DNA from 4 places in the Cellulosimicrobium funkei genome. Region 1 is predicted to be linked to each of the others. Evidence: riboswitches for the same ligand, from Rfam matches in the RefSeq annotation. Region 1 holds a riboswitch; each other region holds the start of a gene.
The links. Region 1 has a riboswitch for thiamine pyrophosphate ahead of thiD (bifunctional hydroxymethylpyrimidine kinase/phosphomethylpyrimidine kinase). Riboswitches for the same ligand answer to the same signal wherever they lie in the genome.
Positions count from the first base shown of each region.

Region 1 (6,956 bases):
CGTGTGGACCGAGGCGCCGGGGTCGTACGCCGACCTCGTCGTGGTGGACGCCGGGCAGGCGCTGCACGTGCCGGACGCCGTCTCGCTCGAGGACGCGACCGCCGTCGCGCTCCAGGGGCTCACGGCGCACTACCTGTGCACGTCGTCGTACCCCGTGCGTCCGGGCGACCGCGTGCTCGTGCACGCGGGCGCGGGCGGCGTCGGGCTGCTCCTGACGCAGATGCTCGTGGCGCGGGGCGCGCACGTGATCTCCACGGTCTCGACCCCCGAGAAGGCGGAGCTGTCCCGCGGCGCGGGCGCCGAGCACGCGATCCAGTACACGGCGTTCGCCGACCTCACCGCCGAGCTGCCCGAGGTCGTGCGGGGGCTCACGGGCGGCGAGGGCGTCGCGGCGGTGTACGACTCGGTCGGCAAGGACACGTTCGACGCGTCGCTCGCGTCGCTGCGCCGCCGCGGCACGCTCGTCCTCTACGGCGGCTCGTCGGGGCAGGTCCCCCCGTTCGACCCGCAGCGCCTCAACGCGGGCGGCTCGCTGTTCCTCACGCGGCCCAAGCTCGCCGACCACACGGCGACGCGCGCCGAGCTCGTCGAGCGCGCGACCGAGGTGCTCGGCGCCGTCGCGGGCGGCACGCTGCACGTGCGCGTCGGCGCGACGTTCCCGCTCGCCGACGCCGCCGACGCCCACCGCGCGCTCGAGGGACGGGCGACCACCGGCAAGGTGCTGCTCCGGCCCGCCGGGGCGGACGACGCTCCCGCCACCACGACCGGCACGACGACCGGCACGACGACCGGCACCGCGTGAGCTGGGACTGGGTGCCGCCGCGTCCCGGCGAGGAGGACGGCTCCGACGGCGGCCCCTCCCCCGCGCTGCGCCGCACCGTGACCGTGCTCGCCGTGCTGCTCACCGCGGTGTTCGTCGTCTACTACGTGACCGTGGCGGTGCGCCAGCAGGCGGACGCGTGCGTCGCCGACCGGCCCGCGGGCGTCGCGGTGCAGGACGTCGAGGCACGGTGGCGCTGGGTCCCGCCGGGCTACGCGTGCGAGTACGCCACCGCCGACCAGGACGTCGCCCGCGCCTGACGCGTGAGGCACCCCCACCACGACCGACGAGGACCGATGACCGACCTGCACGACCGCCCCCTGACCCTGCTCGGTGCCTACGCCCTCGCGGGCGTCCCCGACCCGGGCGGCTGGTACGCCGCCCTCGACGAGGACGGCCTCGGCGGCCTCGAGCACCCCGTCGACCCGGACGACCCGGGCGCGCTCGCGACGACCGCGGCCGCGCTGCCGGCGCACTGGGCGCTGCTGCCGACGACGGTCGCCGCGACGGCCCGCCGCGCCGGGGCCGACCGCTCCTACGGCCTCGCGTCCGACGACGAGGAGGGTCGGCGCGAGGCGGTCGACGGCGTCGCACGCGTCCTCGCGGCCGTGACCCGGCTCGCCGAGGCGGAGGGTCGACGACGCGTCGTCGCGGTCGAGCTCCAGTCCGCGCCCGGTCCGGGCCGCGGCTCCGGCGCGGCGCTCGCGCGCAGCCTCACCGAGCTGGCCGCCGTCGCGCCCGCCGGGCTGCCGCTCGTGGTGGAGCACTGCGACGCGCCACGCCCGTGGGGCGTCGCGGAGAAGGGCTTCCTCGCGCTCGACGACGAGATCGCCGCCGTCGCGCGCGCGGCCCGGGACACCGGCCACCCCCTGCACGTCGGGCTCAACTGGGGCCGGTCCGCCATCGAGGGGCGCAGCGCCGCGACGCCCGTCGAGCACGCGCGGGCGGCCGCGGGCGCGGGCCTCCTCGCGAGCGCGATGCTCTCCGGTGCCGCGGGCCGGGCCGGCCGGTGGGGCGCGCCGTGGGAGGACGCGCACGTGCCGCCTCACGGTCCGGACCCCGCGCTCCCCGGCCCGGACGAGTCGATGCTCGGCCCGGCCGAGGTGCGCGAGTTCCTCGCCGCGGCCGGGCCCGTCCCGCTCGTCGGCGCCAAGGTGACCACGCGGCCCGCGGACGCCCCGCCCGCGCAGCGCCTCGCCGTCGCGCGCGCGACGCTCGCCGTGCTCCGCGACGCGCTTGCCGATCTCGACACCGACCGCGGAGCCGACCGCAGGGCCGCCCACGCACCGAGCCGCCCCACGGCCTGAGCGCGTCCCGCGGGCCGGGCGCAGGCACGTCACGGCAGCCCGGGCTCGCCCGGTCGGCCCGGTCGGCCCGGTCGGCCCGGTCGGCCTGGGCTCAGCCCGGCCGCACGGGCGCCGAGCGGTGCAGGTGGTCCACGGGCCCCCGGCCCGTCCCCACCCGCAGCGCGGCGCCGGCACGCAGCGCGCCCGTGAGCCACTCCTTCGCCTCGCGCGCGGCCTCCTCCCAGCTCGCGCGCTGCGGCCGCAGCGCTGCGAGCGCCGCCGAGAGCGAGCACCCCGTGCCGTGGGTGTGAGGCGTGTCGACGCGCTCGGCGTCGAACGTCGTGACGGTGGCCGCCCCCGGCGCGCGGCCCGTCGTCGGCCCGGGCGCGGGGACGACGAGCGCGTCCGGCGACGTGCGTCCGGTGAGGTGACCGCCCTTGAGCAGCACGACGGCGTCGCTCGCGGTCGCGTACGCCGTCGCCTGGCGCAGGGCGTCGTCCCACGTCGTCGCGGGCTCCTGCCCGCCGAGGACGGCGAGCTCGGGCAGGTTCGGCGTGACGACGTCGGCGCGCGCGGCGAGGTCGCGCACGGCCTGCTCGGCGCCCGCGTCGAGCAGGCGGTGGCCGGACGTGGCGACCATCACCGGGTCCAGGACGACCCAGGGCCGCGGACCGCCCGCGGCGGCGCGCGCCGCGGCGAGGTCGTCGAGCCACTCCCCGACGGTGCGGGCGTTCGCCTCGTCCGCGACCATGCCGATCTTCACGGCGTCGACCTCGACGTCGTCGGACACGGCGTCGAGCTGCGCGCGCAGGAACGCCGGCCCGGGGACGTGCACCGACCGCACGCCGTGGGTGTTCTGCGCGACGAGCGCCGTGGTGACGGCCATGCCGTAGGCGCCGTGCGCGCAGAACGCCTTGAGGTCGGCCTGGATCCCGGCCCCGCCGGTCGGGTCGGTCCCCGCGACGGAGAGCACGCGGGGGCGGGACGGTGCCGGGTCGGGCCCACGGCCCGGGTCGGGTCGGTGATCACGGTCCGCGGGGGCGGGGACCGGGTCGGAGGTGTGCCGAGGCAGGGCGAGCGTCATCGCGCGGACATCCCTTCGCTGGTACGAGCCAGATCAGGTTCGACGGGTCTCATCTCAGCCCCGGTGCGGGGCACCCCGTGTCGCGGGCCATGCTACGCGGCGACCCGTGCGCTTTTCACCCGCCCCGACGCGTGAGACGACGCGCGTGCGCGCGTCTTTCCGGGTATGACGCAGCACGTCGCCCCCGCGACCCGCCCCTTCCTGCCGGACGAGCCCGTCCCGGTCCAGGTGCCCGCCCTCTGCACGACGTTCGACCGCGACGGCCGGCGGGTCGTGCTCACGGGCGTCGTCACGCACGACGCAGGCGGGCTCGTGGCGTTCGAGTACGAGCACCCCGAGCGGGGCCTGTGGCACGTGTGGGTCGACCGGGACACGTGCGTCCCGCTGTGACCCGGTGCCCGGACGCACGGACGCCGCCCGACCGGGGGGTCGGGCGGCGTCGGCCGTGCGGGGTGCGTGCGCTCAGCGGGCGGGGAGCTCTCCCGGCATCGGGTCGTCGGCGCCCCAGCGCGTGACGCGCAGCCGACGGCCGTCCGGCCCGGGCAGCGCGACGCCCGCGCGGGCGGCCTCCTGGGCGGCCGCGCGGAGCGACCCGGGCGAGTCGTGCGTCACGCGCACGAACGCCCCCGAGAACGCGTCGAGCTCGCCGCGGGCGATCGCGACGACCATCTCGACCGTGCGCTCGACGGGCGTCCACTCCGTGCGACCCTCGTGCATGACCATGGACGCCGTCATGTCGGTCTGCACGACGCCCGGCGACACCTCGAAGGTCCGCAGCCCGAGCGCGTGGCCCGAGCGGTGGAGGTTCGCCCCGAGGCGCAGCAGCGCCGTCTTGCTCGCGTTGTACGCGCTCGCGCCCTCCATGTCGTGCGAGCCCGCGCCGCTGTTGAGGTCGACGACGCGGCCGCCGCCGCGCGCGAGCATCCCGGGCACGACCGCGCGCGCGAGCAGGAACGGCCCGCGCACGTTGGTCTCCAGGACGGCCCACCACTCGTCGGGGTCCGCCTCCCAGAGCGGCACCTCGGCGTCGACCCGGCCCGCGTTGTTGACGAGCAGGTCCACGCTCCCGAGCGCGGCCTCGGCCTCGCGGACGGCCGCGGCCACCGCCGCCGCGTCGGTCACGTCCGCCGTGACGACGACGGCCCGGCCCGCGCCGTCGAGCGCGGCGATCTCGTCGGCCACCCCGGCGAGCCGGCCCGCGTCGCGCGCGAGGAGCGCGACGTCGAGACCGGCCGCGGCGAGCCCGACGGCGACCGCGCGGCCGATGCCGCGCGACGCCCCGGTGACGAGCGCGGTGCGCGCGGGCACCACGTCCGGCGTCGTGCCCTCCCCCGGTGCGTCGCTCATGCGCGCAGCTCCGCCCCGACGCGCTCGCGCGCGGCGGCCACGGCGCCCTCCCGGACCCGCGCGACGTCGTCGGCGGTGAGGGTGCGGTCCGCGGCGCGCAGCCGCAGCGAGAACGCGAGCGACTTGCGCCCGGCGCCCACCTGCTCGCCCGTGAAGACGTCGAACAGCACGACCTCCTCCGCGAGCTCGCCGGCGCCCTCGACGACCGCGGCGCGCAGCGCCTCGGCCGGCACGTCGGCGGCGACGACGAACGCGAGGTCCTCCTTCGCCGCCGGGAACCCGGAGACCGGGGTCGCCTGGACGGGCTCGTCGGACGCACCCGCGACGAGCGCCGACAGGTCGAGCTCGAACGCCACGGAGCGGGCGGGCAGGCCGACGTTCTCGAGCACCTTGGGGTGCAGCTCGCCCGCGTGCCCGACGACCGTCCCGTCGGGGAGCTCGAGGCGCGCGCAGCGGCCCGGGTGGAACGGGGCCCGCGCGGTGTCGGCGACCACGCGCACGGCGGCGTCCCCCCGCAGGCCGGCGCGGTCCGCGACCAGGCGCGCCGCGTCGAGCGCGTCCGTCCAGTCCGCCGGCCGGCCGGGGCCCCACCAGCCCGCCCGCTCGCGACGACCGACCAGGACGCCCGCGACGTGGCGCGGCTGCGCCGGGAGCGCGGCCTCGATCGCGGCGAGGTCGTCGTCGGAGGGACGCACCCCGCCGGGCAGCGACGGCGCGGCCGGGGCGCCCAGGCGCGGGTGCGTCACGAGACCGACCTCGAACACGGCGACGTCCCCGAGCCCGCGGCCCACGTTGCGGCGCGTGGTCTCCAGGAGCGTGCTCAGCACGTCCGTGCGCATCAGGGGACGGTCGTCGGCCAGCGGGTTGAGCAGGCGCAGCGCCCGGCGGCGCTCGTCGTCCGCGGGGATCCGCAGCGCGTCGAGCTCGCCCTCGCCGACGAACGGGTAGCTCAGCGTCTCGACGAACCCGTGCTCGGCGAGCGCGCGGGCGACCGACCGGCGCACGCGCTGCTCGCGCGTGAGCCCGCGGCCGCCGGGCGCCGCGGGGAGCACCGACGGGATCTCGTCGTACCCGACGAGGCGCGCGACCTCCTCGACCAGCTCGGCCGGCTCGGTGAGGTCGGGGCGCCACGACGGCGGGGTCACGACGACGACGCCCGTCGCGGCGGCGTCGTCCGCGTCGACCGTGCACCCGATCGCCCCGAGCGTCCCGACGACCTGCTCGAGCGTGTAGGGCACGCCGACGAGGCGCTCGGCCTCGCCGACGGGCAGGTGGATCGGGGCGGGCGCGGTCACGCGGTCGAGGTCGCTGACGGCCGGGTCGGCGGTCCCGCCGCCCAGCTCGACGAGCAGGTCGACGACGCGCTGCGCCGCGACCGCGGGCAGCAGCGGGTCCACGCCGCGCTCGAACCGCTTCGCGGCCTCGCTCGACAGCTTGTGGCGGCGCGACGTGCGCGCGACCGTCACGGGGTCGAAGTGGGCGGCCTCGACGAGCACCGCCGTCGTCTCCGGCCCGACCTCCGACGAGGCACCGCCCATGACGCCGGCGAGACCCAGGACGCGCGCGCCGCGCGCACCGTCGGGGCTGTCGGTGATGAGCAGGTCCTCCGGGTCGAGCGCGCGGTCCACGTCGTCGAGCGTCGTGAGCCGCTCGCCCGGGGCGGCGCGCCGCACCACGACGGGGGCCGCGACCTTCTCGAGGTCGTACGCGTGCAGCGGCTGCCCGAGGTCGAGCATGACGTAGTTCGTCACGTCGACCGCGAGCGAGATGGGCCGCATGCCCGACGCCGTGAGGCGGCGCTGCATCCACGCGGGCGTCTGCGCCGCGGGGTCGAGCCCGCGCACGACGCGCGTGACGAAGCGGTCGCACCCGACGACGCCGTGGACCGGAGCCGCGTCGTCGACCTCGACGGGGAAACCGTCGGGCGTCGCCGCGGGCGGGGGCGTGGGCAGGGAGCCGGGCAGGCCCGGGTCCGTGAAGCGCGCGCCCGTCGAGTGCGAGAACTCGCGCGCGACGCCGCGATAGGAGAACGCGTACCCGCGGTCGGGCGTCACGTTGATCTCGAGCACCTCGTCGCCGAGCCCGAGCAGCGCGACCGCGTCCTGCCCCGGGGTGAGGTCCTCGGCCGCGTACCCGAGCCGCGGCAGCACGATGATGCCGTCGTGGTCCTCGCCGAGGCCGAGCTCGCGCTGCGAGCAGATCATGCCGTCGGACACGTGCCCGTACGTCTTGCGGCTCGCGATGGGGAACGGACCGGGCAGGACGGAGCCCGGCAGCGCGACCACGACGAGGTCGCCCGGCGCGAAGTTGTGCGCGCCGCACACGATGCCGCGCGCACCGCCCGCCGGCATGTCTGCCGGCTCGACGCCCTTGATCTCGGCGACGTTGTGCTCCGGCCCGACGTCGACCAGGCACCAGT
Region 1 is NZ_FTMI01000008.1:216,436-223,391, reverse strand. Features, by position in the region: gene BXA05_RS18290 (quinone oxidoreductase family protein) at 1-802, shown strand, start outside; gene BXA05_RS18285 (hypothetical protein) at 799-1,080, shown strand; gene BXA05_RS18280 (DUF4862 family protein) at 1,117-2,127, shown strand; gene thiD (bifunctional hydroxymethylpyrimidine kinase/phosphomethylpyrimidine kinase) at 2,219-3,079, opposite strand; TPP riboswitch at 3,184-3,278, opposite strand; gene BXA05_RS18270 (hypothetical protein) at 3,356-3,580, shown strand; gene BXA05_RS18265 (SDR family NAD(P)-dependent oxidoreductase) at 3,653-4,537, opposite strand; gene pheT (phenylalanine--tRNA ligase subunit beta) at 4,534-6,956, opposite strand, start outside.

Region 2 (6,956 bases), on a different contig from region 1:
AAGGGCGGCACGTCCACGTCGAGCCCGGCGTCTGGGCAGATCAGCGCGTACGGCAAGCCCAGCGCGCCGGGCGTCAGCCCCAACAAGACCGGCGCCACGAGCGGCACGTTCACGGTGACGGCACCGTCGTCCAACGGCGGGAGCGGGGTCACCCGGTACAACTGGCAGCTCTCCGGCAGCCAGAACAGGTCGGGCTCCGGCCAGAGCGTGGACGTCGGTGGCGACTACGACCAGACCTACACGCTCATCGCCCAGGCGTGCAACGCCGCCGGGTGCGGCCCATGGAGTTCGGGCCAGACGATCCGCACCGACCCGCGGCCGGTCCCGCCGACCATCTGGGTGACACGCGGTCCGCAGCAGAACACGCAGCCCGGCTTCGGCAACTGCATCGGCCACATGTGCACGGTCTTCCGCGTCAACGCCAACGCGACCTTCCCGTCGGGGGACTACACCTTCCGGTGCTACGCCGACGGCCGCCAGGTCGGGAGCTACGCGTGGCCTCGACGCCTCAACGCGGGGAGCTACGTCGACCTCGGTTGCATCCTCGGCAACAGCGGCGGCACGCCCGCGACGGTGTGGGTCAGCATCGACCCGGCCCCGGGCGGCATCGTGGTCGAGCGCCGGTCCTGGCCGAACCTCTGACCCGGTCGTGAGGAGGCCGATCTGCCGTCGGCGAATGAGCCGACGGCAGATCGGCCTCCTCACGGGGCCACTGCGGGCGCAGGGTGGTCGCATGACCACGCACCTGACCGGCCGACACGCCGTCGGCGACCACCACCGGACCCCGCGCGCAGAGGCCGCCGCCTCGGCGGCCTCCTCGTTCGACGACCAGCTCACGACGCGCCTGCTCCACCAGCGCATCGTCGTCCTCGGCACGGCCGTGGACGACGCCGTCGCGAACCGCCTGTGCGCCCAGCTCCTCCTGCTCTCGGCGGAGGACCCGCGCGCGGACGTCGCGCTCTACGTCAACTCCCCCGGCGGCTCGGTGAGCGCCGGCCTCGCGATCTACGACACGATGCGGCTCATCCCCAACGACGTGTCGACGGTCGCGATGGGCTTCGCCGCGAGCATGGGCCAGTTCCTCCTGTGCGCGGGGACGCCGGGCAAGCGGTTCGCGCTGCCGCACGCGCGGATCATGATGCACCAGCCGTCGGCCGGGATCGGGGGCACCGCCGTCGACATCGCGATCCAGGCGGAGAACCTCGTCTACACCAAGGGGCTCATGCACCGGCTCCTCGCGGAGAGCACCGGGCAGTCCGTCGAGACCATCGCCGACGACTCCGACCGCGACCGCTGGTTCACCGCGCAGCAGGCGCTCGAGTACGGGATGGTCGACCGGATCGTCGAGAGCGTCGACGACGTCCGCCCCGCCCGCGCGGCCCGGAAGGTGGGTCTGTGATGGCGAGCTACACGATCCCGACCGTGGTCGAGCGCACGCCGCTGGGCGAGCGCGCGTTCGACGTCTTCTCCCGCCTGCTGTCGGAGCGCATCGTGTTCCTCGGCACGGAGATCGACGACGGCGTCGCGAACGTCGTCATGGCGCAGCTCCTGCACCTGGAGTCGGACGCCCCGGACCAGGAGATCGGGCTGTACATCAACTCCCCGGGCGGCTCCGCGACCGCGCTCATGGCGATCTACGACACGATGCAGTTCGTCCGCTGCGACGTCTCGACCATCTGCATGGGCCAGGCGGCCTCGGCTGCGGCCGTCCTGCTCGCGGCGGGGACGCCGGGCAAGCGGTTCGTGCTGGAGCACTCGCGCGTCCTGCTGCACCAGCCGTCGGGCGGCGGGGAGGGCACGATCTCGGACCTGTCGATCCAGGCGGAGGAGATCCTCCGGATCCGGTCCGAGACGGAGGAGGTGCTGGCGCGGCACACGGGCCAGACCGTCGAGCGCCTGCGCGCCGACACCGACCGCGACCTCGTGCTCACCGCGCGCCAGGCCGTGGAGTACGGCGTCGCGGACGCCGTCGTCACGTCGCGCAAGCTCGCCGCGGCGGCGTGACGCCCGACCGCGGGGGCGACCCCGTGCCACGTCAGCCGCGTCGTCAGCCGCGTCGTCGGAACCACGACCGGCGGCGCGGCTCGGGGGTCGTCTCCGCGGGCGACGGCTCGGGCACGGCCGATTCCGGCGCCGCGGGCGCGGCCGGCTCGTCCGCCGGTGGCTCCGAGACGGTGAGCGCGGGCGCCGTCGGCTCCGAGGCGGCAGGGTCTGCCGTGGGCGGCTCCGACGCCGTGGGCTCCGATGCCGCGGCCTCGGGCTCCGCCGCTGCGGCCTCGGGCTCTGCGGCCGGGGGCGCGGCGGCCTCGGGCGCGGCGGTCCGTCGGGACGACGCGGAGATGCCGGCGATCCGCCCGCGCTCGTCGAACCGCACGGTCACGGTGCCGTCGGGCACGTCCAGCACGACGGCGCCGGTCCCGTCCGCGACGGCCGGCAGGCCGCGCGCGCTCGCGTAGGACGCGACGGCGCGCCGGTGGTCGACGACCGTGACGGACAGCAGCCCCTCGCTCAGCGTCCGCACGACGCGCGGCACGCTCGGGGCGGGCAGGGCGAGGTCGGCGTCGTCCAGAAGGAACCATGCCCGCGTGCCGCCGCCGACGGGGGCGCTGTAGTGGGCGGACGAGCCGGTCACGGCCTTGGCCGCGAGCGCGAGCCGGTGAGCGAGGTCGTCGGCCAGCGGGAGCTCCGGCTCGGCGGCCTCGCGCAGCCCGGTCCGGCGCGTGCTCTCGGCGGCGGCGAGCACGGCGTCGGGGAAGCCGTTGACGTTCTGCCACGCCCACATCCACGTGCCCGGCCCGGGCGCGGCCGTGCCGAGGAACTGAAGGCGGCACGTCGCGGTCCCGCCGTCGGGCGCGGTGAAGGTGAAGACCCCGGTGGTCAGGTCGGCGGCCCAGGCGTCGTCGCCGTGGAGGTCCGTCAGGTGGAGCTGGTGCTCGTGGGAGAGGAACGCGGCGTCGTCGACGAGGTCCTGGAGGGCCGGGACGTCCTGGGCTGCCGTGCCGTGCGCGGTCTGCGGCTCCGTCATGGACCGACGGTAGCGGCGCGCACCGCGCCCGGCCCCCGCACGACACGCGGTGCGACGGGGACCGTCGCTCAGGCCGCGAGGAGCAGGACGTCGCCGGCGCGCGCGGTCGGACGTCGGAGCGTCTCGGCGACGGGGAGGTCCCGCACGGGCTCGCCCGCCGGGGCGACGTGCCGTGGCGCGGAGAGGGCACCGCGCTCTCGCGCGGAGGACAGCACGCGGACGGGCGCGAGCGGCCGCAGCTCCTCGCCCGTGCGGGCGACGAGATCGACGAGGCGCAGGCCGAGGGCGCCGCACACGGCGGCGAGGACCTCGGACGACGCCTCCTTGCGCCCGCGCTCCACCTCGGACAGGTAGGCGGTGAAGACGCGCGCGGCGGCCGCGACGTCGACGAGCGTGCGCCCCTGCGCGAGCCGCGCCCGCCGCAGGATCCCCCCGATGACGTGGCGCAGGAGGGGCTCCGCCCGTCCGCCCGCCCGGGAGCGGGGGCTCGGCGTCGCCCCGTCCGGCACCACGTCCGGCAGCGTGCCCGGCACCGCGCTCGTCGCGTCCATGCGTTCACGCTACCCGCGGCCCACCCGGGTGCCGAGGCACCCGGGTGGGTATCTGCTGCTGGCGTAAGGCCGGGCGCACGACGCGAGCCGGCCGCGCGCCCGGCCGGACGGGTCACCAGCGCTCGAGCGACCAGGCCATCTGCCAGAAGCGGATCTCGTGGCGGCAGCTCAGCTCGAACGCGCGCTCCATGCGCGCGCGCTCCGCCTCGCCCGCGTCCGCGGCGAGCGCGTCGAGGCGTGCGCGCAGGTCCGTGAGGACGTCCTCGGTGCGCTCGGCCGCGTAGAACTGCCACCAGCCCGCGAGCGGGTGGTCGTCGCCGAGGGCGCCGGGCGTCGTCTCGCGCTCGCCGAGCCAGAAGCGCCGCGCGGACCAGATGTAGGTCCACGGGCACGGGAGCAGCGCGGCGAGCAGCACGCCGAGCGAGTCGCGGCCGGCCGCCGTCATGTGGTCCACGTAGGCCTGCGCGCTCGGCGCGAGGCGGTGCGTCTGCGCCTCCTCGTACGTCACGCCGAGGAAGTCGCACATCGCGTGGTGCGCGTGCGACTCGTCGTCGAGGAGGAAGCCGGCCTTGTCGTGGAAGTAGGCCGCCCACGACCGGTCGGGCGCGAGGGCCATGCCGAGGCCGTAGCAGCGCAGGTAGGCCGTGAGGTACTGGTGGTCCTGGCCCACGTAGTGGCGGACCGCGGCGGGCTCGACGGAGCCGTCGCGCAGCCCGGCCAGGAAGGGGTGGTCGTAGAACGTCTCGAAGAGGTCCGCGTACCGGCGGGCGAGGTCGGCGGTGAAGCCGGTCTCCTCCTGCCGGACGAGCGCGGTCGGGTCGTCCGCGAGGACAGGGTTCAGGGTGATGGCAGCAGGCGTCGTCATGCCCACGTTCCTCCGCTCGTGCTAGCGAGATCAGGTTCGACGGGTCCGGGCGGCCGTACCGCTCGTCTCAGTCCCTCGGCCCGGGCCGTGGCCCGGGCGGGACGCCCCGCGTGGTTCGCGCCGACCCTAGCAAGGACGGCGCCGGTGCGGGAGCCCTCGCCACGGTGTGGGAATATAGTTGTAGCGACAACAAGTTGGAGCAGACATGACCACGAGCACGCCGGGCGCGCCGACCGACCGCCTCCTGTCCCCGTCCACGAGCATGGACGCCGTCACGCTGCGCGTGGGCGACCTCGAGCTCATGACCTCGTACTACACAGGCGCGTTCGCCCTCGCCCCGCTCGAGGAGCGGTCGCGCGGCGCGGAGGTGCACCGTGTGCTGGGCCGCGGCCGCACACCCATGCTGCGCCTCGTGCACACGCCCGGGCTCCCGCCCGTCGACCCGCGCCAGGCCGGCCTGTTCCACACGGCCTTCCTGTTCGACGACGGCCCGAGCCTCGCCGCGACCGTCTACCGCGCCGCGCAGGACCGCCGCGGCACGTTCGTCGGGTCGAGCGACCACCTCGTCAGCGAGGCGTTCTACTTCACCGACCCCGAGGGCAACGGCGTCGAGCTCTACACCGACCGCCCCCGCGAGACCTGGGTGCGCGAGCACGGCCAGATCCTCATGACGACGACGTTCCTCGACCCGAACGCCTACCTGCGCACGCACCTCGACCAGGAGACGTTCGACGCCGGCCCCTCGCTCGCGGGCCGCGTCGGCCACGTGCACCTCCAGGTGGGCGACGTCGCGACCGCCCACGCCTTCTACGTCGACGCCGTCGGCTTCGAGGCGACGCTCACCGGGTACAGCGGGGCGCTCTTCGCGTCCGCGGGCGGTTACCACCACCACGTCGCGATGAACGTGTGGAACAGCGCGGGCGCCGGGCCCCGCGCTGCGAGCCTCGGGCTCGGCGACGTCGCCGTCACGGTGCCGGGCCGCGAGGACCTCGACGCGCTCGTCGCCCGCCTCCGTGCCCGCGGGCTGGAGCACGCGGACGACGGCCGCTCCGTCGTCGTGCACGACCCGTGGGGCACGCGCGTGACGCTGTCCGTCCCCGGCACCACGACCGAGGAGCTGCTCGCGCGCTGAGGCGCGGCGCCCCGGGCACGGGGCGCGCGCCCGGGGCACGAGGCGCACGATGGGAGGACCCGCCGAGCGCACCGAGGAGCGACCGTGTTCCGCAGCCTCTTCCCCGTCCTCACCGTGGCCGACCTCGACCGGTCCCTCGGCTTCTACCGCGACCTGCTGCGCGGGACGGTCGAGTACGCGTTCCCCGACGACGGCCCACCCGTCTACGTGAGCGTGCGCGTGGGCGGGTCGCCGCTCGGGCTCGGGCAGGGCGACCCGCCTCCGGCGGACACCCGCGTCGTGCTGTGGGTGTACGTCGACGACTGCGACCGCGCCGTCGAGCACCTCGCGGCCGCGGGCGTGCCCGTCCTGGAGCCGCCCGCGGACCAGCCGTGGGGCGAGCGCGTCGCGCGCGTGCAGGACCCGGACGGCACCGTCGTGATCCTCGGCCAGGAGGCCGCTCCCCCGGCCGAGCCGGAGGGGCCGACGGGGCTGTCCTAGCCCGGGGAGCCCTGGCGCCTCGGAGCCGACCGCCCGTCGGCATGGTGCCCCCACCGGGACTCGAACCCGGAACACGCCGGGTTTAAGCCGGCCGCCTCTGCCAGTTGGGCCATGGGGGCGCGGGCCGAATCTACCGCGCGCGCGGGGCTCCCCGGGCCCGTCGCCACGACGGCCGCCCGCTCGGACCCGGACGCGACGAGGGGCGAGCCGCACGCGCGGCTCGCCCCTCGTCGTCGGGCACGACGGCCGGGCCGGGGGCCCGGCCGCGGCCTCAGGAGGCCTTCGCCGCCGGCGTCCGGTCGTCGGCGTCGACGGTGCCCGCACCGGACTCCGCCGCGGCCGCCGAGCCCTGCGCGGTCTGCTTGATCGGGTCGCCGTCCTTCTTGGGCGGGACGGACGCGGCGCGGAACTCCGCGCGCGGGTCGTGCAGCGAGCCGAGCGACACGAGCTCGCGGCCCATGAGGAACTGGCCGATCCAGCCGATGAAGATGCGGATCTTGCGGTTCCCCGTCGGCATCGCCATGACGTGGTAGCTGCGGTGCATGAGCCACGCGAGCGTCCCGCGGAGCTTGAACACGCCGAACAGCTCCGCGACGCCCTTGTACAGGCCGAGCGACGCGACCGTACCGACGCTCTTGTGGCGGTACTCGACCGGCGGCTCGCTGTGCAGCTCGAGCGCGAGGTTGTCGGCGAGGCGCGTGGCCTCACGGATGGCGTGCTGCGCGTTCGGCGGGCAGAACTTGCCCGGGTTCAGCACGTCCGGGACGGCGGCGCAGTCGCCCGCGGCCCACGCGTTCGGCACGACGTTGCCGTCGGCGTCCGCGACCTGGAGCGTCGGCAGCACGGTGATGCGGCCCAGCTTGTCGACCGGGAGGTCGGACGACTCCTTGAGGACCGGGTTCG
Region 2 is NZ_FTMI01000007.1:232,929-239,884, reverse strand. Features, by position in the region: partial or broken gene BXA05_RS17270 (fibronectin type III domain-containing protein) at 1-642, shown strand, start outside; gene BXA05_RS17265 (ClpP family protease) at 734-1,399, shown strand; gene BXA05_RS17260 (ClpP family protease) at 1,399-2,004, shown strand; gene BXA05_RS17255 (DUF6882 domain-containing protein) at 2,048-3,025, opposite strand; gene BXA05_RS20735 (helix-turn-helix domain-containing protein) at 3,094-3,576, opposite strand; gene BXA05_RS17245 (TenA family protein) at 3,689-4,441, opposite strand; TPP riboswitch at 4,432-4,560, opposite strand; gene BXA05_RS17240 (VOC family protein) at 4,647-5,573, shown strand; gene BXA05_RS17235 (VOC family protein) at 5,658-6,053, shown strand; tRNA gene BXA05_RS17230 (tRNA-Leu) at 6,096-6,172, opposite strand; gene BXA05_RS17225 (NAD(P)/FAD-dependent oxidoreductase) at 6,325-6,956, opposite strand, start outside.
Region 2: another riboswitch for thiamine pyrophosphate. It lies ahead of BXA05_RS17245 (TenA family protein); the one in region 1 lies ahead of thiD (bifunctional hydroxymethylpyrimidine kinase/phosphomethylpyrimidine kinase).

Region 3 (6,956 bases), on a different contig from region 1:
CCGCCCCTGACGCGGCCGCCCTGCTGCGGGCCGACGACGCCGCACCCTTCCTGCTCGACGTCCGCGAGGACTGGGAGGCGCAGGTGCGCCCGCTCCCCGGGTCGACGCTCGTCCCGAGCGGCGCGTTCCTCGGCGGCACGCAGGACCCCGGTGCCGCCGCGGCGCTCGCGGACCTGCCCGCCGACCGCCCGGTGCTCGTGGTGTGCGCGGTCGGCGGCCGGTCGGCCCGCGTCGCCGACGCCGCCCGCGCGGCGGGCCTCGACGCCCGCTCCGTCGTCGGCGGCGTCCAGGCCCTCCTCGACGCCCTGAAGACCCCCACCCTCTAGCCCCCTGCACGTCGACCAGGTGGTCGTGGCACGTCCTGGTCGACGGACGAGCCGGGATGGCCTGCTCGGCCCGCCGGGACGGCCTGGTGGACGGGGTCAGAGGGCCAGGTCCAGGCGGCCCTGCGGGGACGAGCTCGCCAGGGCGCCCTCGCGGCGGGGGATGCGCCCGGCGCCCGCGGCGAGCCGGCCCGACTCGACGGCGAGGCGCATCGCGCGGGCCATGCGGACCGGGTCGGCGGCGCGCGTGACGGCCGTCGCGAGGAGCACTCCGTCGCAGCCGAGCTCCATGGCGAGCGTGGCGTCGGACGCCGTGCCGATCCCCGCGTCGAGGATGACGGGCACCCGGGCCGCGGCGGCGATCGCCTCGATGTTGCGCGGGTTGAGGATGCCGAGCCCCGTGCCGATGGGTGCCCCGAGGGGCATGACGGCGGCGCAGCCGACGTCCTCCAGCCGGCGCGCGAGGATCGGGTCGTCGTTCGTGTAGGGCAGCACGACGAACCCGTCGCGCACGAGCTGGTCGGCCGCCTCGACGAGGCCGACCGGGTCGGGCAGGAGGGTCACGTCGTCGGCGATCACCTCGAGCTTGACCCACTCGGTGCCGCACGCCTCGCGCGCGAGGTGCGCGGTGAGCACGGCCTCCCGCACGGAGAAGCACCCGGCGGTGTTGGGCAGCGCGCGGATGCCGAGGCGGGCGAGCAGCGCCCAGATCCCCGCGTCGGGGCTCGCGTCCCCGCCGGCGCGGACGGCGACGCGTCGCATCGCGACGGTCGTCAGGGCGGTGCCCGACGCGACGAGCGCGTCCTCGAGCGTGAGCAGGTTCGCGGCCCCGCCGGTGCCCATGACGAGGCGCGACCCGACGGGCGTGCCGGCGACGACGAGCGGGTCGTCGGCGACGGCCGGGCCGCTCGCGGTGGCGGGGGAGACGTCGGTCGTGGTCATGGCTCCTCCTCAGCCGCCCTGGACGGCGGTGACGATCTCGATGCGGTCCCCGGGCGCGACGACGGTCGTCGCCCAGGCGCCGCGCGGCACGACGGCGTCCCCGACGGCCACCGCGACGCCCTGCGGCGTGCCGTCGGCGACGTAGGCGGGGACGAGCGCGGCGACGAGCCGCTCCAGGTCGACGTCGCCGTCGAGCGGGTACGGCTCGCCGTTGACGAGCGCGGTGGGTGCGGGTGCGGTCACGGGTCTCACCTCGGTGTCGTGGCGGTGCGGGCGAAGCGGTCGGTCCGGGCGGTGGCGAGGGCGGTCGCGACGTCGTCCCTGGGCTCGGTCCCGCCCAGGCCGGAGAGCCCGCCGAGCCCGGCGACGACGGCGTCGGCCGTGAGCGGGGCGAGCAGGATGCCGTTGCGGCCGTGGCCCGTCGCGAGGTGCAGCCCCGGGACGTCCGTCGGCCCGACGAGCGGGAGGTTGTCCGGGGTCGCGGGACGCCCCCGCGGCGTCACCTCGACCAGCGCGGCCTCGTCGATCCCCGGCAGGAGGGCGCGCGCGTCCCGCAGGAGCGCGAAGACCCCGCCGGCGGTGGCGCGGCGGTCGTCCGGGTTCTCCTCGGTGGTGGCCCCGACGACGACCTCCCGGTGACCCGCGCGCGGCCCCGCCGGCTCGGCGTCGCGCGGCACGACGTACACCGGCCGGCCCTGCACGAGCCCGCGCACGACGTGCTCCAGCGCGAGGTCCGGGCCGGCGTCGAGCCGCAGCGTCTGACCCTTCACCGGGCGCGTGGGCACGACGACGCCCGGCACGTCCGCGAGGAGGGCGCCCGACTGCCAGCCCGCCGCGACGACGACCGCACCCGCGCGGTGGAGCCGGCCGGCGTCGTCGTGCACGCCGACCACGCGCCCGGCATCGAGCGCGAGCCGGGTCGCGGACGCGCGGACGACGCGCGCCCCGGTGGCCGAGCCCGCACCCGCGGCGTCGCGCCCGCCGACCGCCGCGAGCAGCGCGGCGTGCGTCGCGCGCGGGTCGACCGCGTGGTCCGCGGGGGCCCACGCCGCCCCGGCGACGCGCGGGCCCAGGTACGGCTCGCGGCGGCGCGCGTCGGCGACGGTGAGCTCGTGCGACGCGAGACCGCGCGCGGCGTGCAGCGCGAGGACGCGGCGGAGCAGCGCGAGGTCGTCCGCGTCGTAGGCGAGGGTGAGCGTCCCGGCGGTCCGCAGCCCGACGTCCGCCCCCGTCGCCGCGCGCAGGTCCGCGGCGAACGCCGGCCACGCCGCGGCGGCCGCGAGGTGGAGCCGCAGGGCGGCCTCCTCCCCGAAGTCGGCCTCGGTCACCGGCGCCAGCATCCCCGCGGCGGCATGCGTCGCGCCCGCGCCCGGCGCCGGGTCGAGCACCGTGACGGTCAGGCCCGCGCGCGCCGCGCGCCACGCGACGGCGAGACCCACGATCCCGCCCCCCACGACGACGACGTCACGCGCGCCGTCGGGCACGACGGAGCCACCCGCGGACGGGTGGACGGACAGGCTCATGTGCGCTCCCTTCGCTGGCATGACCCAGATCAGGTTCGACGGTCGGCGGCGACGCCCTCTCAGCCCCGTGCGGGGCTCCCGTGCTGTCGGCCACAGTACCTCCTGCCGTGGGCCCGCCGAGGTTAGGCTCCCGCGGGTGAGCTCCGAGACCTCCACCACCCCGGCCACTCCCGCCCCGTCGGCGGCGGACGCCGCACGCGCCCGGCTCGCCGACGCGCGGCTCTACCTCTGCACGGACGCGCGCGAGGAGCGCGGCGACCTCGAGGACTTCCTGCGGGCGGCGCTCGCGGGCGGGGTGGACGTCGTGCAGCTCCGCGACAAGACGCTCGACGTCGCGCGGGAGCTCGAGCTCCAGGAGCTCGTCGCGCGCGTCGCGACGGAGCACGGCGCGCTGTGGGCCGTGAACGACCGGGCGGACGTGGCGTCGGTCACGGGCGCGCCGGTCGTGCACATGGGCCAGGGCGACCTGCCGGTCCCGGCCGTGCGGGCGCTGCTCGGCGCGGGGCCCGTGCTCGGCCGGTCCACGCACTCGGCCGCGCAGGCGGCCGCGGCGGAGGCCGACCCGGCGGTGGACTACTTCTGCGTAGGCCCGCTGTGGGCGACCCCGACGAAGCCGGGGCGGGCCGCCGTCGGCCTGGACCTGCTGCGCGACGTCGCGGCGACCCGGCCCGCGACGCCGTGGTTCGCGATCGGCGGGATCGACGCGGACCGGCTCGACGCGGTCCTCGACGCGGGCGCGACCCGGATCGTGGTGGTGCGCGCGATCACGGCGGCGAGCGACCCGGAGGCGGCCGCCCGCGCCCTGCGCGAGCGCGTCGCGGCGCGCGCCGAGGTGCGCACCGACGCCTGAGACGCGGGACGAGCCCCGCCGCACGGCGACTATCCTGGACGGGTGACGTCACCCGCCACCGCTCCCGACACCCCCACCACCGCCGAGGTGGCCTCGACCCCGCGGCCCGTGCTCGTCGTCGACTTCGGCGCCCAGTACGCGCAGCTCATCGCGCGCCGCGTGCGCGAGGCCAAGGTCTACTCCGAGATCGTGCCGCACACCTTCACGGTCGAGCAGATGCTCGCCAAGGACCCGGCCGCGATCATCCTCTCGGGCGGTCCCTCGTCCGTGTACGCCACGGGTGCCCCGTTCGTCGACCCGGCGCTGTTCGAGGCCGGCGTGCCCGTCATGGGCATCTGCTACGGCTTCCAGGCCATGGCGAAGGCCCTCGGCGGCGAGGTCGCCCAGACGGGCCTGCGCGAGTACGGCGGCACCGAGGTCGAGGTGTGCGCCGCGGGCGTGCTGCTCGACGGCACGCCGCAGAACCAGACCACGTGGATGAGCCACGGCGACGCCGTGCACCGCGCGCCCGAGGGCTTCGAGGTCCTCGCGACGTCGTCGGGCTCGCCGGTCGCCGCGTTCGAGGACCGCGAGCGTCGCCTCTACGGCGTGCAGTGGCACCCGGAGGTCAAGCACTCCGCGCACGGCCAGACCGTGCTGGAGCACTTCCTGTACGACGGCGCGGGTCTCGCCCCGGACTGGACGCCCGGCAACGTCATCGCGGACCAGGTCGCGGCGATCCGCGCCCAGGTCGGCGACGCGCGCGTCATCTGCGCCCTCTCGGGCGGCGTGGACTCCGCCGTCGCCGCGGCGCTCGTGCAGCGCGCGGTGGGTGACCAGCTCACGTGCGTGCACGTCGACCACGGGCTGATGCGCGCGGGCGAGGTCGAGCAGATCGAGCGCGACTTCGTCGCGGCGACGGGCGTCAACCTCGTGATCCGCGACGAGAAGGAGCGGTTCCTCACCGCGCTCGCCGGGCACAGCGACCCGGAGACCAAGCGCAAGATCATCGGTCGCGAGTTCATCCGCGTGTTCGAGGACGCGGCGCGCCAGATCGTCGAGGACGCGGGCGAGCACGGCGCCGAGGTGAAGTTCCTCGTGCAGGGCACGCTCTACCCGGACGTCGTCGAGTCCGGCGGCGGCGAGGGCGCGGCGAACATCAAGAGCCACCACAACGTCGGCGGCCTGCCCGACGACCTGCAGTTCTCGCTCGTCGAGCCGCTGCGCACGCTGTTCAAGGACGAGGTCCGCGCGGTCGGCCGCGAGCTCGGCGTGCCCGAGGAGATCGTCGCGCGGCAGCCGTTCCCGGGCCCCGGGCTGGGCATCCGCATCGTCGGCGAGGTCACGGCGGACCGCCTCGAGACGCTGCGCGCCGCCGACGCGATCGCGCGCGAGGAGCTCACGAAGGCCGGCCTCGACCAGGAGATCTGGCAGTGCCCGGTCGTGCTGCTCGCCGACGTCCGCTCGGTCGGCGTCCAGGGCGACGGCCGCACCTACGGCCACCCGATCGTGCTGCGCCCCGTCTCGTCCGAGGACGCGATGACGGCCGACTGGACGCGCCTGCCCTACGACGTGCTGTCCGTCATCTCGACGCGCATCACCAACGAGGTCTCCGAGGTCAACCGCGTCGTGCTCGACGTGACGAGCAAGCCCCCGGGCACCATCGAGTGGGAGTGACCCCCTAGCGGGACGGGCGGGCCCGACGATCCACGGCGATCGTCGCGGCCCGTTCGTATGCCCGCTCCACGTCGGCGAGCACGCGCGGCCAGCCCGCCGACGACGGCACGTCCCGGTTGTGGGCGACGATCCGGTCGAGCAGGCCGTCCTCGGTCGCGAGGCGCACGAGCGCGTCGGCGAGGCCGGCGTCGTCGTCGGCCACGAGCGCGTCGACGCCGTCGGTGAGGCGCTCCGCCACGCCCGACTGCGAGCGCGTGAGCACGGCCAGCCCCGCGGCCTGGCCCTCGAGCGCGGCGATGCCGAACGCCTCCTCGACGGCGGGGGCGGCGAACACGTCGGCGCGCGCGTAGAGCCGCTGGAGGCCCGTCGCGTCGAGCCGCCCCGGGAGCGACACGACCGACCCCAGCCCGTGCTCGGCGACGAGGCGCCGCGCGTCGGCCAGCTCGGGGCCGTCCCCGGCGAGCGTCACGTGCAGCGCCCCCTCGGGGAGGCGCGCGACGGCGTCGCGCACGACCTCGAGGAACGGCAGCACGCGCTTGCGGGGCGCGAACCGCGTCGCGGCCACGACGTGGACGGCCGAGCCCTCCATGCGGTCGGCGCGCTCGGTGCGCGGGACGCGCCACGCGTCGAGGTCGAGGCCGTTGTGCAGCACCACGACCTCGCCGTGGTCGCCGACGATCCGACGCAGGGGAGCGGCGGTCAGCTCGCTCACGGCCGACCACAGCACGGGCCAGCGGGACCAGCGGACCACGCGGTCGAGCCCGGCGAACGCGCGCTCCGCGCCGCCCCAGACGCTGTGCACGGTGAGGACCGCGGGCAGCCCCGCGCGCACGACCGTCCGCAGCGACGCCTGGGTGGAGGGCGTCAGCACGCCCATGTGCAGGTGCACGACGTCGGGCCGGTCGGTCCGCAGGACCCGCGCCACGTGGTGCGGCGCGCGCGGGTGCACGGGGTACCCGCCCGGGACGCGCGCGGCGAGCCGGTGCACCGTGACGTCGCCGTCCCGCTCGGTCGACACGCCGTGCGCGCCGGGGCGCGCGGGCGTCGTGCAGACGACCGCGACGTCGTGACCGGCGGCCGCCTGCTGCTGCGCGAGCCGCGCGACCTGGGTCTCGATGCCGCCGAGCAGCGGCAGGTAGCAGTCGGTCAGGTGGGTGATGCGCACGGACCGCATCCTCCCATCCCGGCCCCGGCGGACCGCGCGGTCGTCGCCGCGCCCGCCCTGAGGTGCGCGTTCGCCGCGCGGTGGGCGTCTCCCGTCGCTACCGTGGGCCCCGTATGGGTGGTTCGACCGTCCCGTGACCGGCCCGCACCCGCGGGCCGTCTCGCGCGGGCGGCTGCAGGTGGGTCCTGACGAAGGGGAGAACGCGCCATGTCGAGCACCGTCACCGTCACACCGACGAAGGGGGCACGGGGCATCGGCCTCGTGTCGATCATCGCGGGCATCGTCCTTCTCCTCGCGGGCATCGGCACATGGATCGTCGTGTCGAACCAGCTGTCCGCCGAGGAGATCACCGTCTCCGACGACGCGTCGTTCCTCGCGGGGCGCCACGTCAACGGGCCGCTCACCGCGTACGCGCAGGCCGAGGTCATCAACAAGCACGCGCTCGAGGCGAGCGACGGCAAGACCTACGCCGAGCTCGACCAGGACGACCCGACGCG
Region 3 is NZ_FTMI01000004.1:153,003-159,958, forward strand. Features, by position in the region: gene BXA05_RS11770 (ThiF family adenylyltransferase) at 1-326, shown strand, start outside; gene BXA05_RS11775 (thiazole synthase) at 423-1,265, opposite strand; gene thiS (sulfur carrier protein ThiS) at 1,275-1,508, opposite strand; gene thiO (glycine oxidase ThiO) at 1,514-2,788, opposite strand; TPP riboswitch at 2,778-2,880, opposite strand; gene thiE (thiamine phosphate synthase) at 2,925-3,638, shown strand; gene guaA (glutamine-hydrolyzing GMP synthase) at 3,681-5,294, shown strand; gene BXA05_RS11800 (glycosyltransferase family 4 protein) at 5,299-6,459, opposite strand; gene BXA05_RS20760 (hypothetical protein) at 6,667-6,956, shown strand, end outside.
Region 3: another riboswitch for thiamine pyrophosphate. It lies ahead of thiO (glycine oxidase ThiO); the one in region 1 lies ahead of thiD (bifunctional hydroxymethylpyrimidine kinase/phosphomethylpyrimidine kinase).

Region 4 (6,956 bases), on a different contig from region 1:
CCACTCCCCCGTCCAGCGCTCGAACGCGCGCGCCCCGCCACGGTCGATGAGCGCCTTCACCACCGCGTAGACCGCGCCCTGCAGGAGTGCCGCGAGCACGATCTCCTTGAGCGGGTACTCCGACTGCAGGGGTGTCGGGGCGTCCTTGCGGTGGCCGGGCGAGACCCGCTTGTAGATCTGCTTGAACACCTGCCCGGCGACGAGCCCGCCCACGACGGAGCTGACGATGCCGACGGGGCGGTACAGGATCTTCGCGGACTTGCTGCCGTTCTTCTCCGGGGGGTGGTCACCGGTCGTCACGTCGTCCATCCCCCGACGCTAGGACGGCTGCGGCGCTCTCGCTCGTCGCACGGCCCGGGCGGCCCGGGCGGCCCGCCGGGCGGCGCCAGGCCGGGACGTCAGTCCGGCACGACGGCGCACCCGGCCGGGTCGACGACGACCCGCACCCGGTCGCCCGGCTCGACGACCGACGGGGCGCCCGCGAGCGCCACGAGCCGGGCGGGTGCACCGCCGTCGGCGCCGGGCAGGTCGACGTCGACGGTCACCTCGACCGCGCCGCGGCGGAACACGCTCCCGACGACGGTCGCGTCCCACGCGTCGTCCGACGACGGCACGCCCTCGCCCGCGAGCCGCAGGCCGCGCGGACCGACCGCGAGCAGGTTCCCCGGCCCGTGCGGGACGAACGCCTGGTAGCCGAGGAACTCCGCGACGCGGCGCGACCCGGGCGCGCGCCAGAGGTCCTCGGGCGGCGCGACCTGGAGGAGCCGGCCCGCGTCCATGACGGCGACGCGGTCGGCGACGGTGAACGCCTCGTCGTGGTCGTGGGTGACGAAGACGGCCGTCGTGCCGGTGGCGCGCAGGGCCTCGCGCAGGTCGAGCGCGAGGCGCTCGCGCAGCCCCCGGTCGAGCGCGGAGAGGGGCTCGTCGAGCAGGAGCAGGCGGGGGCGCGGCGCGAGCGACCGCGCGAGCGCGACGCGCTGGCGCTCGCCCCCGCTGAGCGTCGCGACCGCGCGCCGCTCGTACCCGGCGAGCCCGACGACGTCGAGCAGCTCGGCCACGCGCGCGTCGCGCTCGGCGCGCGGCAGCCCCGCGATCCCGTAGGCGACGTTGCCCGCGACGTCGCGGTGCGGGAAGAGCTGGCCCTCCTGGAACATGAGCCCGAACCCGCGGCGGTGCACGGGGACGCCCGTGAGGTCGCGGCCGTCCCACGCCACGGAGCCCGCGGCGACCGGCTCGAGCCCCGCGACGGCGCGCAGCAGGCTCGACTTGCCGCAGCCGCTCGGCCCGAGCAGGGCGAGCACCTCGCCAGGCGCGACGTCGAGCGTGACGCCCGCGACCGCCGTCGTGCCGGGGGCCGTGCGCGCTCCCCCGTCGCCGCGCCCGCCGTACCGCACGACGACGTCGCGCACCGCGAGCCCGGCGGCCTCCCCGGTGCCGGGGCCGGGGCGCGACGGCTCCGGCGCGCCCGCGCGCGCGGGGGCGGGGTCGGTCTGCACCATCAGAACTCTCCTCCGGGTCGGTCGCCGCGCAACCGCTCGGCGAGCAGCATCACGGTCGCGTTGAGCAGCGCGAGCACGACGCTCGCCGCGAGCGCCATGCCGTAGTTCTCGGCGCCCGGGCGCCCGATGAGCCGGAAGATCACGACCGGCAGGGTCGCGCTGTCCGGGCGGGCGAGGAACGACGTCGCGCCGAACTCCCCGAGCGAGACGGCGAACGCGAACCCGACGGCGAGGCCGAGCGAGCGCGCGGCGATCGGGCCGTCGACCGTGCGGAACACGCGCCCGGGCGCGGCGCCGAGGGTCGCGGCGGCCTCGCGCAGGCGCGGGTCGATGGCGCGCAGCGTCGGCAGGACCGTGCGCACGACGAGCGGCGTCGCGACGACCGCCTGCGCGATCGGCACGAGGAGCCCCGACGTGCGCAGGTCGACGTCGAGGCCGAGCGGCCGGTCGAGCGTGATCAGGAAGCCGAAGCCGACCGTCACCGCGGAGACCCCGAGAGGGAGCATGAACACCGAGTCGAGCACCGAGATCGCGCGCCGCCCGCCGCGCGAGCGCGGGCGCCGGGACACGACGAGCGCCACGAGGCCCCCGACCACGACGGCGAGCACGGTCGCGAGCGCGGCGGTGCGCAGCGAGTTGCCCGCCGCCTCCCACACGGTGACGGACAGCGCGTTGCGCCCGCCCGTGGTGCCGAGGTTCGCGTAGTTGTCGAGGCCCCAGCCGCCGCCCGGGACGCGGAACGAGCGCACGACGAGCGTGCCGAGCGGCAGCCCGACGAGCACGACGACCACGGCCGCGGTGAGCGCCGCGGGCGCGAGGTCGCCCGTCGGGCGGCCGCCGCGCCACAGCCGCAGCGGGTGCGCGGACGACGCCGACGACGACAGGTTGAGGGCGCGCTCGCGCCGGGCCCGCGTGCGGTTCGCCACCGTGAGCGCCGCCGCGACGACCACGAGCTGCACGACCGACAGCACCGCCGCGGTGCGCAGGTCGAGGAACTGCGTGGTCTGGATCCAGATCTCCGTCTCGATCGTCCCGTAGCGGATGCCGCCGAGCACGAGCACGACGCCGAACGCCGTCGCGCAGAACAGGAAGACGATCGACGCGGCGCTCGCGATCGCGGGCGTGAGCGCCGGGAGCGTCACGGTGCGGAACGCGCGCCACGGCGTCGCGCCGAGGGCGCGCGCCGCCTGCTCGGCGCGTGGGTCGAGGTGCTCCCAGAGCCCGCCGACCGTGCGCACCACCACGGAGTAGTTGAAGAACACGAGCGCGACGACGATCGCGGCGAACGTCTCGTCGAGCCGCAGGAACCCGAGCGGGCCGCCCTGCACGAGCAGCGACCGGAACGCGACGCCGACGACGACGGTCGGCAGCACGAACGGCACCGTGACGAGCGCGCGCACGACCCGCCGACCGGGGAACCGGCACCGGTACAGCACGTACGCGCCGGGCACACCGAGCAGCAGCGACAGCGCCGTGCCGAGCACGGCCTGCCAGAGCGTGAGGCCGACGATCCGCCACGTGCGGGGCTCGGAGAAGACCTCCGCGAACCCCGAGAGGTCGAGGCCGCCGTCGTCCCCGACGAACCCGCGCGCCACGAGCGTGACGACCGGCCACGCGAAGAACACCCCGAGGAACGCGAGCGGCACCGCCGCCGCCAGACCCCACAGCGCCCCGCGCCCGACGCCGCCCCGCCGGACCGCCCGACCCCTCACCACGGCTCTACCTCGGGAAACCACGGTTCTCCCCTGCGCGACCACGGCTCTACCCCGCGAGGTAGAGCCGTGGTCGCCGGGGGACCGGGGGTCAGTCGACGACCGTCGCCGTCCATGCCTTGATCCACTCGTCGCGGTGCGCCGCGACGTCGGCGGGCGCGACCTCGAAGGGCTCGTCGGCGAGCGGCGCGAACTCGGCCCAGCCGTCGGGCAGCGCGACGGAGTCGTCGGCCGGGTACATGTACATCTGGTCGGCGACGTCGGCCTGGAACGTCTCGCTCACGAGGAAGTCGAGGAGCTGCTGCGCGCCCTCGGGGTTCTTCGCGTTCGCGAGCACGCCCGCGTACTCGACCTGGCGGAAGCACGTGTCGAGCAGCGCACCCGTGGTCGACGCGGAGCCGTCCTCGGTGAGCGTGAACGCGGGCGACGTCGAGTACGACAGCACGAGCGGGCGCGGGCCGGCGCCCTCCGAGCCGGAGAAGTCGACGTAGTACGCGTCGGACCAGCCGTCGACGACCTTCACGCCGTTGGCGCGCAGGTCCGCCCAGTAGTCCTCCCAGCCGTCCTCGCCGAACGCCCCGACGGTCGCGAGGAGGAACGCGAGGCCCGGCGACGACGTCGCGGGGTTGGTCACGACGAGGAGGTCCCGGTACTCGGGCTTCGCCAGGTCCTCCAGCGTCACGGGCTCGGGGATCCCCGCGTCGGCGAACCACGCGTGGTCCACGTTGACGCACACGTCACCGAGGTCGACGGCGGTGAGCTCGCCGCCGTCGCCGACCGCGTACGACGCCGCGGACTCCGAGACGTCCGCGGGCGTGTACGGCTCGAGGACGCCCTCGTCGATCGCGCGCGACGCGAAGGTGTTGTCGATCCCGAACACGACGTCGCCGAGGGGCGAGTCCTTCGTGAGGATCAGCTGGTTGACCAGCGCGCCGCCGTCGCCGGGCGCGACCTGCTCGACGGTCAGCCCGCTCTCCTCCTCGAACGCGGCGAGCACGTCGTCGCTCACCGCGAAGGAGTCGTGGGTTACCAGCGTGACCGTGCCCCCGCTGCCCGACGACGCGTCGTCGCCCCCGGCGCCGTCGCCCCCCGAGCAGGCCGCGAGGGCGAGGAGCGCGAGCGTCGCGCCCACGCCGGTCGCGAGGGCCCGGCCGCGGCGGGCGACGGTGGTCGTGTGCTGCATGTGTCCTCCCTGGACGTTCAGGAGGGGTCCACCGGCCCGACGGGCCGCGCGCCGGGTGGGCGCGACGGACCGCGCGAGCAGGTGATCGAGATTCCCGACTTCCTCCACCGGTGCTAACCGGATCAGGTTCGAGGGTCTGCGGTGGTCCGCACTCTCAGCTCCTCCAGGAGCTCCCCTGTCGTTCACCGCGAGCCTACACCGACCGGCTCCGAGTGGTTCTCGGAGGGAGCGCGCCGTGCTTACCGTCGGTGCAGAAGGACCACCCCAGCATCGGCTGTAGGCTCGCGAAGCACGGGACATCGAGTACGTCTTCGAGCTGCTCACCTCGACCGTGGTCAGAGGGCGCACAGCCAGGAACCCTGCCGGTTACTCGACGAACGTCTGCACCATCGTTCGAGACAGGTACGACGGCGGGCTCGTCACGATGTTCCGGGGAGGCCACGACATGCCCATATCACTGGTCCTGCGCAGGGAGCGCGGCGAGGACATCCGGCGTGCCGAGCAGACGTACCTTCCCGCAGATGCTTCTCGAGATCCTGCCGAGTATCCGCTCCTGAGCGGAGTCGACCCGTACGCCAACACCATCTTCAACGCTCGTCAGATGCACCAGCTCCTCGTCGAGGTCGACCGGCTCCTCTCGGGCCCGCTCGGCGTCGCGGAGCGCGCGTCGCTCGAGGCCGTAGCCGACCTCTGCCGGGACGCCCGTCGCGTCCATCGCTATCTCTGGTTCATCGGCGACTGATCGAGAATCTCGCGTTGTCGAACGCAGCCGCCGCGTCGCTGCTGCGGTGCGCGTCGAACGTCGACGTCGCGAGGCACGGCGAGCCCGCGTTCCTCGGGATCGTCACGAGCACGGGCTCCGCTAGTCCACCCCGTCACTCCGGCGGCGCTCATCCCTCTACCGCCTTTCCTGAGCGCCACCCTGAGAGATCCCTGAGAGTGCCTCCCACGGGACCAGGGGGAGGTCCGGGCGGTTCCCCGATGCCCGCGCGCCGGTGCCCGCGCGAGGGTCGGTGGTGACCGGGCTGCCCTGGCGCGGTCACCACGACGCAAGAGGGGAAGGACCATGAGCAGCTCACCGATCGCTGCAGTCGCCACCGGAGGCAAGAGGGCGGGCAGCACGGAGCGTGGCACGACGGCGGGCGCGATCGCCACGGCCCGAGGACTGGTGAGGACCTACGGTCGCGGCGAGGCCGCGGTGCGTGCGCTCGACGGCGTGGACGTGGACGTCGAGAAGGGCCGGCTGACCGCGATCATGGGCCCGTCCGGCTCGGGCAAGTCGACACTCATGCACTGCCTCGCGGGGCTCGACTCCCCCACGGCGGGGACCGTCGTCGTCGACGGCGAGACGGTCTCCGCGATGAGCGAGCGGCGCCTGACGCGCCTGCGGCGCACGCGCCTGGGGTTCGTCTTCCAGTCGTTCAACCTCGTGCCGACGCTCACGGCGGAGGAGAACATCGTGCTGCCGCTCGCGATCGCCCGGCGGCCCGTCGACCGGGAGTGGTTCGACCGCGTGGTCGACGCCGTGGGCCTGCGCCCCCGGCTGGGGCACCGGCCCGCCGAGCTCTCGGGCGGGCAGCAGCAGCGGGTCGCGTGCGCGAGGGCGCTGGTGTCGCGACCCGCGATCGTGCTCGCGGACGAGCCGACGGGGAACCTCGACTCGCGCGCCGCCGCGGAGGTCCTGGGCTTCCTGCGCGCGTCCGTGGACGACCTCGGCCAGTCCGTCGCGATGGTCACGCACGACCCGACCGCCGCGTCGTACGCCCACCGGGTGCTCTTCCTCGCGGACGGCCGCCTCGTGACCGAGCTCCACGACCCCACGCCGCAGGCGGTCCTCGACACGCTGGGCTCCCTCACGCCCGCCGGGCCGTCCCCGGCGCACGCCACCCCGGCACCGACGACGGCGGCCGCCCGATGATGGGCCGGATCGCGCTGCGCGGCGTGCGCGCCCACGGCGCGCAGCTCGTCCTCTCGGTGCTCGCCGTGACGATCGGCGTCGCGTTCGTGACCGGCACGTTCGCGCTGCGTGCGATGCTCGCGACCACGTTCGACGGCATCGTCGCCTCGTCGGTCCAGGCGGACGCGTACGTGCGCGGCGCGTCGTCGGCCGGGGACGCGCTGATGTCGGCGTCGGCCCAGGTCGGCGGGGCGCGCAGCCTCGTCCCGGCGGACCTGGCGCACGACCTCGGCGCGCGCGACGACGTCGCGCTCGCGCTCCCCGAGATGAGCGGTCCCGCGGTGCTCGTGGGCGCGGACGGGACCGCGGTCCTCGGCAGCCAGGCGCCGAGCATCGGCGTCGCCTACGACCCCCGCGACCCCGGCCCCCAGGTGGTCGACGGCCGCGCACCCCGCGACGGCGGCGAGGTCGCGCTCGAGTCGGCGACGCTCGCGGCGTCGGGCCTCGCGGTGGGCGACACGACCGACGTCGTGCTGGGCGACGCCGTGCGGCCCGTGCGCGTGGTCGGCGAGGTCTCGCTGTCCGCGCCGATGGCGGGCGCGACGATCGTCCTGCTCGACGCCGGGACCGCCGCCGCGACGTACGCGCCCGACGGCCTCGTCCCG
Region 4 is NZ_FTMI01000002.1:621,172-628,127, reverse strand. Features, by position in the region: gene BXA05_RS07025 (DUF4235 domain-containing protein) at 1-309, opposite strand, end outside; gene BXA05_RS07020 (ABC transporter ATP-binding protein) at 399-1,499, opposite strand; gene BXA05_RS07015 (ABC transporter permease) at 1,499-3,214, opposite strand; gene BXA05_RS07010 (thiamine ABC transporter substrate-binding protein) at 3,303-4,394, opposite strand; TPP riboswitch at 4,477-4,581, opposite strand; gene BXA05_RS19680 (hypothetical protein) at 4,726-5,136, shown strand; gene BXA05_RS07000 (ABC transporter ATP-binding protein) at 5,461-6,312, shown strand; gene BXA05_RS06995 (ABC transporter permease) at 6,309-6,956, shown strand, end outside.
Region 4: another riboswitch for thiamine pyrophosphate. It lies ahead of BXA05_RS07010 (thiamine ABC transporter substrate-binding protein); the one in region 1 lies ahead of thiD (bifunctional hydroxymethylpyrimidine kinase/phosphomethylpyrimidine kinase).